3 regions of the Mesorhizobium sp. RCAM 05099 genome follow, and region 2 is predicted to be linked to each of the others. Evidence: predicted binding sites of a transcription regulator. Region 2 holds the regulator's gene; each other region holds the start of a gene.

Region 1 (5,057 bases), 360 kb from region 2:
GAAACCTTCAAAGCCATCCTCGTTTCGCGTGACGCCGAGAAAAAGCAGTCGGTAGCGGTGACGGACCTCACCGAAGCCGACCTGATGGAAGGCGATGTCACCGTCGCGGTCGAGGCGACGACGGTGAACTACAAGGACGGCCTGGCGATCACAGGCAAGGCGCCGGTGATCCGCCGCTGGCCACTGGTGCCGGGCATCGACTTCTCCGGGACCGTCATCTCGTCTTCCAATCCAGGCTGGAGCAAGGGCGACAAGGTGATCTTGAACGGCTGGGGCGTCGGCGAAACCCATTTCGGCGCCTATGCCGGGCGCGCTCGCGTCAAGGGCGACTGGCTGGTGCCGCTACCGCAAGGCATGAGCCCGCATGATGCGATGGCGGTCGGCACCGCGGGCTATACCGCCATGCTCTGCGTCATGGCGCTGGAGCGGCACGGCATCCTGCCCGATCGCGGCCCGGTGGTGGTGACGGGGGCGGCCGGCGGCGTCGGCTCGGTCGCGGTCTCGATCCTGTCCAGCCTCGGCTACCATGTCATTGCTGCCACCGGCCGCAACGCCGAAAGCCCCTATTTGATCAACCTTGGCGCCGCCGAAGTGATATCGCGCGACGAACTTGCCCAGCCGGCCAAGCCGCTGGCCAAGGAGCGCTGGGCCGGCGGCGTCGACGCGGTCGGCAGCCACACGCTGGCCAATGTCCTGTCGATGACCTCCTATGGCGGCGCGGTTGCCGCCTGCGGCCTGGCCGGCGGCATGGACCTGCCGACGAGCGTCGCCCCCTTCATCTTGCGCGGCGTCTCACTGCTCGGCATCGATTCGGTGATGGCGCCGAAGGCGGTCCGTCTCGAGGCCTGGCGGCGCATCGGCACCGACCTCGATCTGCGGAAGCTCGCCAGCCTGTCGACGACCATCGGTTTCGACGGCATCATCGATGCCGCGCGCGACATCGTCGACGGCAAGATCCGCGGGCGTGTCGTCGTCGATATGTGAACCTGTTCGACGGCCCGCGGAACGCGGATGGAACCGCCACGCCGACGGCAAATTCCCGGCCGCCGCGGCGGAAAATGCTCATCCGCTAAAATTCGAACGATCCGCCACAATCTTCCATAATCTCTGTCTGGCAAGGGTTTCGCATGATCGCGGAATCCGGCAGCCAACAGGCGGACACTGGCGAAGACGTCGATGCGGCGAGCCCGCCGGCGCCGACGCGGCGCTTTGTCGCCGCGCCGCCGCTGGTGCCCGAGCCGGAGCCCGCCAGCCGCGAAGGCCTTCCGTTCATGACCTTCGTCGCCATCGTCGTGCTGGCCGGTCTGACGCATCTGACCGGGGCGCCGATCTTCATCAGCGTCGCATTGCTGGCAACCGGCCTTGCCGGCCTCGCCGTGCACCTGCGCACCAGGCGGAGTGAACACCGCACCGCGGCACTTCTCGACGAAACCACCGCCCGCAGCCGCGCCGAGATCGAGACGCTGGCCGACCGCATGTGGGAAATGCAGGAGAGCGAGGAGCGCTTTCGCGGTCTGATCGACGCACTTGGCGACCTCGTCATTCACCGCGATCGCGACGGCTACATCGTCTATGCCAACAAGGTCTTCGCGGATCTCGTCGAAACCGAACAACGCCACCTTGCCGGCAAGACCCTGGCGGAACTCGGCATCGATGTCGGCATCGTTCCCGATGCCGCCTTTTCCGATCATGAATGCCTGAGTTCCACGGATGTCGTGATCCGCACGCCAAGCGGTCCGCGTTGGTTTTCATGGATCGAACTGTCGGTGCGCGACAAGGACAGCGGCGCCGTTTCGCATCGCGCCATCGCCCGCGACATCACCGCCCGCAAACGTGCCGAATCCTCGCTGATCACCGCTCGTGAACGGGCCGAATACGCCAGCCAGGCCAAATCGCGCTTCCTCGCCACCGTCAGCCATGAAATCCGCACGCCGATGAACGGCATCATGGGCATGGCAAGGTTGCTGGCCGACACCAGCCTGTCGCCGGAGCAGCAGACCTATGTCGGCGCCGTCTCGACCTCGGCCAGCGCCTTGCTCGCCCTGATCGAGGATCTGCTCGACTACTCCAAGATCGAGGCGGGACGCTTCGATCCGGAGCCGCAGCCGATGTCGGTGCGTGAGATCGCCGACAACATCATCGAGTTGCTGGCCGCGCGAGCCTTCGCCAAGAATATCGGCCTCGGCTGCCATGTCGAACCCGATGTGCCGCAATTGATCACCGCCGATCCGGGCAAGGTCAGGCAGGTGCTGCTCAACCTCATCGGCAACGCCATCAAGTTCACCGACAGCGGCGGCGTATTGGTGAGCATCGCGCGCGCGCGCACCCAGACCACCGATCGCATCTGCTTCACCATCGCCGACACTGGTCCGGGTCTGCGCGACGAGGACATGGAGCGCATTTTCGAGGAGTTCGAGCAGGCCGACGGCACGTCGACGCGTGCGCATGGCGGAGCCGGACTCGGTCTTGCCATCTCCAAACGCCTGGTGATCGCCATGGGCGGTGCGATCTCGGTATCCAGCCGGCTTGGCCAGGGATCCGAATTCGTCTTCGAAATACCGGCGATATCTGCCACCGAGGCACCGCAGAGCCGGCAGAACGCGCTGTCGGGCAGGCGCGCGGTGATCCTGTCGAAAAACGCCGTCGAGGCCGATGCCATCGCCCGCACCATCCGTGCCAATGGCGGCGCGGTCGATGTCGCCACCACCGCGGCACAGGCCGCGCCCTTCGCCGCCGGCTGCGACGTGCTTCTGGTCGATGCCGCGATGGAGGAGAGCGATGGAAGGCTGCTCAAGCGCCTGCGCCAGAGCGGCTTCGCCGACTGCGAGGCCATCACGCTGATCGCGCCGACCGACCGCGGCATGCTTGGCGAGTTCCGCGCCAGCGGCTACGCAACCTTTCTTGCCAGGCCAGTGCGCGGCGGGACACTTCTGCGGGTGCTGTTGAGCAGCAATGCCGCCGCCCTCGCCCAGCCGCAGCCGGAAACGCACCGCGCGCCGGCGTTTCGTGCCGTCGGCCACCGCCAGCAGGGCCTGTCGGTGCTGATCGCCGAGGACAATGACATCAACGCCATGCTGGCCCGCGCCACGCTGCTCAAGGCCGGGCATCGCGTCAAGGTTGTCGGCAACGGCAAGGCCGCCGTGGAGGCTGTCACCGGCGCCGGACGCAAGCACCGCTTCGACGTCGTGCTGATGGATCTGCACATGCCGGTCATGGACGGGCTGGACGCGATTGCCGCCATCCGCCGCCATGAGGAGGAGACCTCCGCGCCGCCTGTGCCGATCATGGTGTTGTCGGCCGACAGCCAGGAAAAGACGCGCCATGCGGTCCTCGCCCATGGCGCCAGCGGCTTCGTCACCAAGCCGCTCGACCCCGATGCGCTGGTCGCCGCCGTCGAGGGACAGGTCGCCGCCTGAGCCTCTTTTCCTTCCTCCGCGTCGACCCGTATCCTCGCGAAGCGTAGCCGGTTGACCGTCTTCGCCAGCCGACGAAGTATTGCCCGCGACCTCGTATCACGGTACTGTCACAATCCTGTTGCACCTACACCGTATCCCCGTGCCAAGAGGGATGGCTCGAAGGAGAATCACTCGTGCATACAGTTATGCCGGAATGTGACACTCGGCCGAACGCCAGCAGCGCATTGCTTGCCGGCCGTAACGTCGATTCCGTCATAAAGGGCGCGGCACTCGGCCGTATCGGCAATCTCGAAGTGCGGCTCGCCCGCAACGAGGCCGAGATCGCGGCCGCGCAGGAAGTGCGCTACCGCGTGTTCTACGACGAGCTCGGCGCCAGGAAGGAGCTTTTCCAGGCGCATGACCGCCGCGACGCCGACCGGTTCGATCCGCTCTGCGACCATCTGCTTGTCTTCGATACTTCGCTTTCGGGCCCGGAGCATCGCCGCATCGTCGGCACCTATCGCCTGCTGCGGCAAGAGATCGCGGCCGCGGCCGGCGGGTTCTATTCCGAGGGCGAATTCGAGCTGACCCAGCTCATCGCCCGTCACCCCGGCCAGCGTTTCCTCGAGCTCGGCCGGTCCTGCGTCTTGCCCGAATACCGCTCGAAGCGCACCATTGAGGCGCTGTGGCAAGGCATCTGGGCCTACATCAACCATTACGAAATCGGTGTGATGACCGGCTGCGCTTCTTTCCACGGCACGGTGCCGGCGGCGCATGCCGAGGCGTTCACCTACCTCGCCCATCACTGCCGGACGAACTCGGCCTGGGACGTGCGCGCGGTCTCTGGGCGCTACTGCTCGATGGATTTGATGCCGATCGAGGCGGTCAACGCCAAGGCGGCGATCGCGGCAATGCCGCCATTGGTCAAGGGCTATCTGCGCGTCGGTGCGCGCATCGGCGACGGCTGCGTCATCGACCGCGAGTTCTCGACGGTCGACGTGTTCGTGGTGATGCCGGTCAAGGAAATCGGCGCCCGCTACGTCAACTACTATGGTGGGGAAGCCCAGCGCTTCGCTGCCTGACGTTAGCGAACAGCGAAAGCCACGCCGCAATCCTGCGGACTGCCATCCCCCTGTTCGCTACTCCCTATTGGCCACTCACTTCACCTTCACGGAATATCTTCCGGCCGCCGGCCGGGCCGGCTCTTGTAGGACGGAAACGCCCAGCCGAAACGGAGTGCGCCGCCGCGCACGGCAAACGCCGCGGCGAAGCCGGCCAGTCCTGAAACAATCTGCGGCAGTCCGGCGACATCGCCTATGGTAAAGACGGCTGCCCCGACGAGAGCCGCCGTCACATAGATTTCCGGCCTCAGCAGCACCGAAGGCTCCCCCGCCAGGAGATCGCGCAGGATGCCGCCAAATGTGGCGGTCAGCATGCCGGTGATCACAGACACCGCCGGCGAGCCGGTGATGGCAAGTCCCTTGGCCGCGCCCATCACTGAAAAGGCGGCAAGGCCGATGGCGTCGAGCCACAAAAGCAGCTTGTAACGGGATTCGACGCGATGTGCCGTGAAGAACACCACCACCGCCACCACCGCGCAGATCAGCACATAGTCGCGGTTTCCCACCCAGAAGACAGGCACATTGAGGATGAGATCGCGGA
Region 2 (5,057 bases):
CCGCTTCGGCGCCCGATCGGCATGGCGGTGGAACTGCTCGCCGGCATCCCCTCGATCATCTACGGCATCTGGGGCCTGTTCGTGCTGGCGCCGTTCCTGCAGACGACCGTGCAGCCCTTCATCATCGGCGCGTTCCACGGCATTCCCGGCCTCAACAGCCTGTTTGCCGGCCCGCCCTATGGCATCGGTCTTTTGACCTCGTCGCTGATCCTGGCCATCATGGTGCTGCCCTTCATCACCTCGATCACCAAGGACGTCTTCGACACGGTGCCGCCGGTGCTGAAGGAATCCGCCTACGGTATTGGCTGCACGACCTGGGAAGTGACCCGCCGCGTTGTCATTCCCTACACAAGGATCGGCATCATGGGCGGCGTCATGCTTGGCCTTGGCCGTGCGCTCGGCGAAACCATGGCGGTGACCTTCGTCATCGGCAACGCGCATCGGATCAGCACCTCGCTGTTCGCACCGGCGACGACGATCTCCGCGACCATCGCCAATGAATTCACCGAAGCCGTCGGCGATCTCTACACGTCTTCGCTGGTGGCGCTCGGCCTGATCCTGTTCGTCATCACCTTCCTGATCCTTGCCATCGCACGTTACATGCTGATGCGCATCGACGCCCGCACGGGAGCCTGACCGATGTCGACAGCCTCATCGCTTCACCAGAGCCGCAAGAGGAAGAATGCCGTGATGATGACGCTGTGCGTCATCGCCGCGGGCATCGGACTTGCCTGGCTGGCGCTCATCCTCGGCGCGCTGGTCTACAAGGGCACCGCCGGCCTGTCCCTCGACGTCTTCACGCAGATGACGCCGCCGCCCGGCGACGCCGGTGGGTTGCTCAACGCCATCTACGGCAGCGTGGTGATGACGGTCATCGCCGTCATCGTCGGCACGCCGATCGGCGTGCTTGCAGGAACCTACATGGCCGAATACGGCCGCTTCTCAAAACTCACCACGGTGGTGCGTTTCATCAACGACATCCTGCTGTCGGCGCCGTCGATCATCATCGGCCTGTTCGTCTACGAGCTGATGGTGCGGCCGATGGGGCATTTCTCGGCCCTTGCCGGTTCTGTCGCACTCGCCATCCTGGTCATTCCGGTCGTCGTGCGCACCACCGAAGACATGCTCAACCTGGTGCCGAACGCCTTGCGCGAAGCCGGCACTGCGATCGGCGCGCCGCGCTGGGTTGTCATCAAGTCGGTGGCCTACCGCGCCGCTCTTTCCGGTATCGTCACAGGCATATTGCTGTCGATCGCCCGTATTTCGGGCGAGACCGCGCCACTGCTCTTTACGGCGCTCAACAACCAGTTCTGGTCGAGCAATCTCAACGCGCCGATGGCCAGCCTGCCGGTGACCATCTTCCAGTTCGCTCTCAGTCCTTACGAGGAATGGCAGCAACTGGCCTGGACCGGCGCACTCATAATCACATTGACGGTTCTCGCGCTCAGCATCTTTGCTCGCAGCCTGACCGGACGCAGAGAGGACAAATGAGTCAGATGTTGTCTCCAGACATGACGATCGCCGCCGAGGCAACCGCCAAAGCCAAGATCGAGGTCAAGAACCTCAACTTTTACTACGGTCAGAGCAAGGCGCTCAAGGGTATCACCCTGTCGCTGCCCGAGCGCAGCGTCACCGCCTTCATCGGGCCCTCGGGCTGCGGAAAGTCGACGCTGCTGCGCGTCTTCAACCGCATCTACGAGCTCTACCCGAAACAGACCGCCGAGGGCCAGGTGCTGCTCGACGGCCAGAATATCCTTGACCGGTCGCAGGATCTCAACCTGCTGCGGACCAAGATCGGCATGGTGTTCCAGAAGCCGACGCCATTTCCGATGTCGATCTATGAGAACATCGCTTTCGGCGTCAGGCTCTATGAGAAGATCAGCAAGTCCGAGATGGACGGCCGTGTCGAGCAGGCGCTCAAGCGCGCCGCGCTGTGGACCGAGGTCAAGGACAAGCTCAACGCCAGCGGCCTCAGTCTTTCGGGCGGCCAGCAGCAGCGGCTCTGCATCGCCCGCACCGTGGCGGTGAAGCCGGAAGTCATCCTGCTCGACGAGCCGGCTTCGGCGCTCGATCCGCTGTCGACCGCCAAGATCGAAGAGCTGATCGACGAGTTGCAGGCCGACTACACGATCGTCATCGTCACCCACAACATGCAGCAGGCGGCACGCGTCTCGAAGCAGACCGCCTTCATGTATCTGGGCGAACTGGTCGAATTCGACCGCACCGAGAAGATCTTCACGTCGCCCCGCGAGAAGCGCACGCAGGACTACATCACCGGCCGCTTCGGCTGAGCTCAGACATACGAGGACTAAGATCATGGGCGAACATACAGTCGCTTCTTTCGACGAGGATCTCGGACAGATCAGCAGGCTCATCAGCGATATGGGCGATCTCGCCGGCTCGATGGTCGGCGGCGCGACCAAGGCGCTTTTGAATTCCGACAACGCCCTGGCACAGCGCGTTGTCTCCGACGACGCGATCATGGACGCGCGCCAGCGCGAACTCGACGACCGCGCCATCACATTGATCGCCAAGCGTCAGCCGATGGCCGACGATCTGCGCCATGTCGTCGGTTCGATCCGCATGGCCGGCGACCTCGAACGCATCGGCGATCTTGCCAAGAACATAGCCAAACGCGTCGGCACCGTTGGCCTCAGCGTCACGCCTCGCGACCTTTCGCACTCGATCGATGCGATGGCGCAACTGGTGCTGATCCAGGTGCAGGGCGTGATCGAGGAATATGCTGCCGCCGACGCGGCGGCGCTGGCCAAGCTCAGGAACGACGACGAACGCATCGACGTCAAGTACACGTCCGTGTTCCGCGAACTCCTGACCTACATGATGGAGGATCCGCGCAACATCACCGCGTGCACGCATCTGTTGTTCTGCGCCAAGAACCTCGAACGCATCGGCGATCACGTGACCAACATCGCCGAGAATGCGTATTATGTTTTGACCGGCACACAGCTGCCCGCCAATCGCCCGAAGCAGGACGAGACGGCAATGTCCGCGCCGGCGGCATGACGACAGGGGTGAGCAGCCGATGATCGCGCCACGCATCATGGTGGTGGAGGATGAGGAGCCGCTGGGTGTGCTGCTCCGCTACAATCTGGAGTCCGAGGGCTATCAGGTCGAGGTGGTGACGCGCGGCGACGAGGCCGAGATCCGGCTGCAGGAGAACGTTCCCGACCTTCTGGTGCTGGACTGGATGGTGCCGGCGGTTTCCGGCATCGAACTCTGCCGGCGGCTGAGAATGCGCCCCGAGACCGAGCGGCTGCCGATCATCATGCTGACCGCGCGTGGCGAGGAGAGCGACCGCGTGCGCGGCCTTTCCACAGGCGCCGACGATTATCTGGTCAAGCCGTTCTCGACACCGGAGTTCATGGCCAGGGTCAAGGCGCTGCTGCGCCGCGCCAAGCCGGAAGTGCTGTCCAGCGTGCTCAAGGTTGGCGACATCGTGCTCGATCGTGAGTCGCACCGGGTCTATCGCAAGAAGAGCGAGATCCGGCTCGGACCGACCGAATTCCGCCTGCTGGAATTCATGATGCGCCACCCTGGCCGCGTTTTCTCGCGCAGCCAGCTGCTCGACAATGTCTGGGGCGAGACGATCTATATCGATGAGCGCACGGTGGACGTGCATGTCGGCCGGTTGCGCAAGGCGGTCAACAATGGCCGCATGCCCGATGTCATCCGCACGATCCGCGGGGCGGGTTACGCGATCAGGGAAGACTAGGGACAGTCCGGGCTCAAACCTGCCGGACGACGGTGCCGATCACATTGACGAGAAGGCGCGCCGCGGTCAGGGCCGACAGGCCGTCAATGTCGGCGGGAGGATAGAGCTCGACAAGGTCGAATCCTGCGATCCTGGCCCGCCTGCCGAGGCCCGCGATCAGATCGATCACCTGGGTGTAGGCGAGGCCGCCGGGCGAACGCGCCGCCACGCCCGGCATGATGCCGGGATCGAGGCCGTCGCAGTCGAGGGTTACGACGACCCGCGCCCCTTCCGGAATATGCCGGAGAGCGGCTTCGACGCCCTGGGCGTGAACCTCGCGGGCCGTTACAAGGCGGCTACCATAGCGCCGTGCCGCTTCGATTTCGGTGAGGCGCGCGCTGCCAACGCCACGGATGCCGACCTGCACGATGCCGGCGACATGCGGCATCTCGCTCGCGCGGCGCATCGGGTTCGAATAGCCGTAGCGCTCGCCATGCACCTCGTCGCGCCAGTCGATATGGGCGTCGATCTGCAGGATCCAGACCGGCCCGTGATCCGCAAAGCCGGCGAGGAAGGGGATGGGCACGGAATCGTCGCCGCCGAGCAGGATCGGTACGGCCGGCAATGCCAGAACCTGACGCGTTTTCGCCTCGATCCGCGCCCTGTTGCCGGTATTGTCATGCATGGTGGTCGGGATGTCGCCGGTGTCGATGCAGCAGACCGGCTTGCCGTCGAACAGCGGGCCGCCGAGATCGAAATCCCAGTGCTCGACGAGTGTGGCATCGCCCTGACTCGCAACGCGGATGGCGTCGGCGGCCAAGGCATAGCCGCGGCTGTCCTCGCCGGGATAGGTGCTGCCGTGGCCGGCTCCGAAGATCACCGCGCGCGGGATACGGCCATCGGCAAGCCGATCGGGAAAGCCGAGAAAGGGAGGCGAGGCGGTCATTTCTTGGTGGTCCTGATGATGGTTTAGCTGAAATTTCAGTGTTGAGGGTGCGGGATGATGAGCATTGGCTGGGCGCGTCGAATTAGACAGCATCCTAACAGTTGGCGCGCCTAACTGACATCATACCCATCGTGAGGCCCGGTTCAGGTCGACCGGTCGTTCAGAATATGCGCTGATCCTCAGGCAACGTTCTTTCCGGCGCCCGTTCGTGCTTGCGCGCCCGGTGCGAAAATCTCCTGGTCGACGAAGGTCAGCGCGCGCATGGCGCAGCCTTCGCGGATCAGCGGCAGTTCGTTCGGCTCGGTGTCGAAGGAAATCGATTCCGAATGCTGGCCGCCGGCGGTCTGGGCTATGGCCTCGCGCAATGCCGGCTCGATCAGGTCGAAGGCCGCGGCGCTG
Region 3 (5,057 bases), 970 kb from region 2:
TTGAGGGCAACCACGCCGCTGACAACCCCGCTGGAGGCGGTCGCGGCATGGCCGAGCACCGTCGGCGCCGCGCCGTCCTCGGCCACGATGATGCGCGTCGTCAGCGCCGCGGCGTCGAGGCCGGCGGTGCGGAGGCAGGCGGTTTCCCGGTCGATCAACCCTTCCTCCGCCATGTCGAGGGCGATGCGGGCGGCGGCCTGCGGCGTACGCTTGCCTTCGCGGGTTTGAAGCAGGAAGAGCTTTCCGTCCTCGATCGTGAACTCGAAATCCTGCATGTCGCCAAAATGCCGCTCGAGCGCGGCCGCCGCCTCGACCAGTTCCTCCCAGACGCGCGGTGCGATCGCTGCCAACTGGTGGTGGCCCTGCGCGCTGCGCCGGCCGCTGACCACATCCTCGCCCTGCGCATTGAACAGGAAATCGACCCAAGGGGCGGGATTGCCGTCGCTGGGGTTTCGAGTGAAGCCGACACCGGCCCCGGACAGCCCGCCCGCATTGCCGAACACCATGCGCTGGACCGTCACCGCCGTGCCCATGCCATGGCTCAGTCCGCGCATCTCGCGGTAGGCGATGGCCTTGGCGCTCGACCAGGACCGGAACACTGCCGCGATCGCCGCTTGCAACTGCGCGACCGCGTCCTGTGGGAAGGCTTCGCCCGCAGACCGCCGATAGGTCTCCAGGTGCCGCTGCGCGAGATCGCGCAGCACGGCGAAGTCGAGCATGCGCTCTTCCTCGTCCAGCCGCACGGCGTCGAGGTCGGCCTCGAAGTCGGTCGCGTTGACACCCGCCACCACCTCGCCGTAGCCGGCGATCAGGCGGCGATAGGCGTCCCACGCCAGCCGCGGATTGCCGGTCGACCGGATCAGTCCCGGCAGCGTCGCCTCGGTCAGGCCGATATTGAGCAGCGTCTCCATCATTCCCGGCATCGATACCGGCGCTCCGGAGCGGACCGACAACAGAAGCGGTCGGCGCGGATCGCCAAAGCCAAGGCCGGTCGCGGCCTCGAGCCGGACGAGTGCATCGTGCCAGAGTGCGGGTCTTGCCGTCTCCGGATGGGCGCACAAGCCGGTGCCCAGCACGAAGGCCGGCGGCACGTTCAGCCCGAGCGCCGCCATCCGTGCAAGGTTGTACGCCTTGAAGCCCATTGTCTCGGGCGAAGCCGCTTTTTCCAGCGGCTTGCCGGCCACGATCAGACCAAGCTGAGCCGAACCTTCTGGCGGAGTGCTCGTCGATGCGCCGCTCACGCTCGCCTTCCCTGGTTGCCGGCGCCGACCCGGGTGAGGACGAGGCCGCGCATCGCGTAGCCCGTGCGCAGCAGCGCGTCGGTGGATGCTTCCAGCGCGGCCGCGAAATCAGTGCCGAGGCTGAGCGTGGCCGCGTCCGAGACATTGCGCACGAACAGGCGCCTGACCTCGCGCGTCACCGCATCGCACGCCTTTTCGGCATCGACCACCCGCCAGCAGGCGGCCAGAAATTCATCCTGGTCCTGCGCGAGGCTCGCTTCGTTGAGCGTGCGCGCGATGGCGAGCGCCTTGACATGGTCCTGTGCCGCCTCAAGCACCTTGTCGGCCAGCCGGCGCAGCGCGGTGCGCAGTTCGTCGCTCCAGCCATGATGATTGTCCTCGGCGATCAGCGACAGGATGAAAACGGCCTCCTCCAGCGCATCCGCCGCATCGTCGGCGCATTCGATCAGCTGCAGGACGGGCAGCCAGCGCGCGTTGCCCGCGGCCTGGTCGCGCAGGCGCATCACCAGATGATCGGCCTTGCGTTCCCAGATCTTGGCGCGCTCCGATAGCTTTCGAGCGGCCTTGACGTCTGTTTCGTGGCCATACGCCAGCGCATCGCGTATGCCTTCGGCCAAGGCGTGGCAGAAGGCGGCGTGCTCGCCGAGAAGCGCGAACTCGTCCCGGTGACGGCGGACATGGCGCGACAGCAGCAGCCGGATCTGGTCGGCGATCAGGGCGGCGGTCTGATTCACCTGCATGGCATGGGAGGAAAGCACGAGCGCCTCGGTCAGGAAATCCTGCGCCTCGGCCGCGCCCAGCACGCTGTCCAACCGGTCGCCGATCCGGAAATGGTCCGGCGACAGCGCTTCCATCGCGTCGAAGACCAGTTGATCGGCCCCGGCCATGAGCCAGCCCATATGGCCTGCCTCGCGATGGGCTGCCTCGGTCAGCACCGCGATGGAAAGCGGCTTGGCGACAAGCCGGTTCAGCCGCTTGCGTGCCCGGTTCCAGTCGATCAGGAAGACGATGCGCGCGCCCAGACCCTCAAGGGCCGCGTCGGCCGCCGCGAGATCGGCGCAATCGAAGCGCGCCGTGCCGACGACGTAATCGGCGCCCGAGTTCAGACCGGCGCTGCGCCGCGCGCCGACGTCCGACCATTGCGCTCCAATCTCCGACAGAAGGCCCTGGAAGAAGGCAAAGCGACGCTCGTGCAGGTCCGAATAGGTGAGCGTGATCGAAGAACCCTCGATCTGGATCACCAGCACATGCACGTCGTTGGTGCCGATGTCGTTCTGGATGAGCAACCGCGCCCCGTCGCGCGTCGCCGCCGTGTCGAGACCGGGATGGTCGAATTTGAGCCTGCGCGTGCGGTTCAGCCCACGCATGAAGGCAGCGACGCGGGGGCGGTCGTCGGCATCGAGCTGCCAGACATGGGCACCGTCGACCGTATCGTCCGACATGTCGACCGCCAGCCGGTTCAGGCTCTTGTGCAGATCCATCACCAGAATGTGGAACGTATCGCTCTCGCCCCGCTTTCCGCCCGTCAGCGCGTGCATTTGGGCGTCGTCGAGCACGCCCGCATTCAACTGGTCCAGCCAGTCGCACCAATGATCGACCCGCGCGATTTGCGCCTTGTGGTCGGCATCCGCGCTGCCTTCCAGCGGCCGGGCCATCAGGCGGATGTCCTCCCCGAGCAGCTTGCCAAGTCGCGCCAGGTCGGCAAGATGCAACATCCCGCCCTCCAGCCAGGCTGTCGCCTGCATCTCCATGAGCCACGGCGCGTTGATATGGGCGGCCGCATAGTCGCGACGCAGGTTGGATAGCGGAGCCGCGCCATCCGCGGCATGGGCAGCCGCGGCCTGAAGCGCGGTCAGTGCGAATTTCAGCCGGTCATTGGCCGCAAGCGCGCCGGTGATCCGGGCCGGCAGTAGCAGCTTCGATTGGCCGAGCGCGGCGACAACATCCACCTTTTCCATCTATCAGCCATCCATCCTGCCAGAATGATACATTGTTAGATTCACTGCCTCGTTGTCCGCGTTCCAAAGTTTATCGAAATCAGAAGCCGGCTTACTAAAGGAGATCGAAGCACTATCATAATCTTGTCATGATAAATATACTCTGGAGTCCGCACTTCATCGTTGATCTGGCGCAAAGCATTCGTTGGAAGACTTTCCAGGAGTGATCGATCGCAAAACGGAAGCTGCCAAGATGAGCATCGTGCCCGGCAATGCCCTTCATCCCGCAGGGGTGGGCAAATGTCTCAAATCACGGCCCTTCTCAGCCCTTTCGGCTGAGGCAAGTCGGGATTGCGGCTCTGTCCGAATGGCGCCGACGAGATTTGGTGGGCATGCGAATGCCAGGCCGGGCTCACCCGGACGGGTCGATATCCGCGATCCCGGCACTCGACGCGCGTTGCCTCGGCTGGATCGCGCAGGAATGTTATGAACACCCTGATATGGCGGTGGCCCAGGCCTAGATGTCAGCCGGCACGGTGATGCCGAGCAGCATCTGCAGCCCGAACAGCACCATCAGCGAGGCGATGAACATGCCAACGAAAACGGCGGTGCCGACCGCGGCACCCTTGCCGATGGAGGCATTGGTCATGCGCCAGGTCAGCACCATCGACAGCGCGAACAACAGCAGCGACACAAGGCTCGAGATCTGGCTCGCGGACGTCAGGAAAAGCCTGATCAGCGCCGAGGGCAGCATCAGCCAGGCGGTGATGGCCGAAGCCCAGTTGCTGGCAACGACATAGTGGACGAAGCGGCTGCCTATGCCGGCACGCCGCGCGACCAGGGCAAGAGCGATCAGCGGCAGCACCCAGGAGCTGATATCGACCGTAGCTAGGCGGACGAGCATGCCGAAGCGTCCCGCGAACGCATTGGGATCGCCGATCTCGTTGGCAATGCCGACCCAGCCGACGATCAGCGCCGGTGCGGCAACGACGATGGCGAAAAAGGAGTTCCAGAAACCGTCGGCCGACAGGTCGAGCAGACGCAATCCGTCGACCTTGCCGAGCATAAGCCGCCAGGCGCCGGTCAGCGAAGCTTGGGTCTCGTCCGCCGAAAGCATGCTGCTCAGCCCTGTCCGAACCAGTCGTCGATGAAGCGCTGGTAGATTTGCGTCAGCGTTTCGAGATCGGCAATGGCGACACGCTCGTCGACCATGTGCATGGTCTTGCCGACCAGGCCGAACTCGACCACCGGGCAGTAATCCTTGATGAAGCGCGCGTCCGAGGTGCCGCCCGAGGTGGACAGCGCCGGCTTCCTGCCGACCACCGCCTTGACCGAACCACTCAGCGTTTCGATCAGCCTGTCGTCGCGGGTCAGAAAGACATGGCTCGGCCGATCGCGCCAGACAAGGTCGTAGTCGACCGGCGTCTTCTTGCCCGGCCGGTATTTCTTGCGCTTCGCCGCCTGGTCGAGGCGGTTGTGAATTTCAGCCTGGATCGTCTCGGCCGTCCAGGTGTCGTTGAAGCGGATGTTGAAGGTGGCGGTCGCTTTTGCCGGAATGACATTGGTGGCCGGGTTGCCGACATCGATGGACGTCACTTCCAGGTTGGTCGGCTGGAAATCCTTTGTTCCCTTGTCGAAGACGGGATGCAGTAAGGCGTCGACAAGGCCCATCAGCCCGCGCACCGGATTGTCGGCAAGCTGCGGATAGGCGGCATGGCCCTGGCGGCCATTGACGGTGATGGCGCCCGACATGGAGCCGCGCCGGCCGATCTTGATCATGTCGCCAAGCGCATCCGGGTTGGTTGGCTCGCCGACGATCGAGGCATCCCACTTCTCGCCCTTGGAAGCCGCCCACTCGAGCAGCTTGACCGTGCCGTTG

What was found. The regulator PhoB, encoded in region 2, activates phosphate uptake and scavenging genes when phosphate is short. The targets are predictions, from matches to a motif close to TGTCATNNANCTGTCAT.
Region 1: the regulator PhoB is predicted to act here: its motif matches at 3,522-3,538, upstream of olsB (l-ornithine N(alpha)-acyltransferase).
Region 3: the regulator PhoB is predicted to act here: its motif matches at 3,313-3,329, upstream of AC56QQ_RS01055 (DUF47 family protein).

Annotation. Positions count from the first base shown of each region.
Region 1 is NZ_CM185035.1:1,556,562-1,561,618, reverse strand. Features, by position in the region: gene acuI (acrylyl-CoA reductase (NADPH)) at 1-984, shown strand, start outside; gene AC56QQ_RS07680 (response regulator) at 1,128-3,416, shown strand; gene olsB (l-ornithine N(alpha)-acyltransferase) at 3,602-4,477, shown strand; gene AC56QQ_RS07670 (trimeric intracellular cation channel family protein) at 4,564-5,057, opposite strand, start outside.
Region 2 is NZ_CM185035.1:1,195,911-1,200,967, forward strand. Features, by position in the region: gene pstC (phosphate ABC transporter permease subunit PstC) at 1-636, shown strand, start outside; gene pstA (phosphate ABC transporter permease PstA) at 640-1,491, shown strand; gene pstB (phosphate ABC transporter ATP-binding protein PstB) at 1,488-2,291, shown strand; gene phoU (phosphate signaling complex protein PhoU) at 2,317-3,024, shown strand; gene phoB (phosphate regulon transcriptional regulator PhoB) at 3,044-3,733, shown strand; gene AC56QQ_RS05900 (agmatinase) at 3,747-4,658, opposite strand; gene AC56QQ_RS05905 (ROK family protein) at 4,838-5,057, opposite strand, start outside.
Region 3 is NZ_CM185035.1:225,727-230,783, reverse strand. Features, by position in the region: gene AC56QQ_RS01060 (PEP/pyruvate-binding domain-containing protein) at 1-1,241, opposite strand, end outside; gene AC56QQ_RS01055 (DUF47 family protein) at 1,238-3,199, opposite strand; gene AC56QQ_RS01050 (transporter) at 3,696-4,295, opposite strand; gene dapE (succinyl-diaminopimelate desuccinylase) at 4,301-5,057, opposite strand, start outside.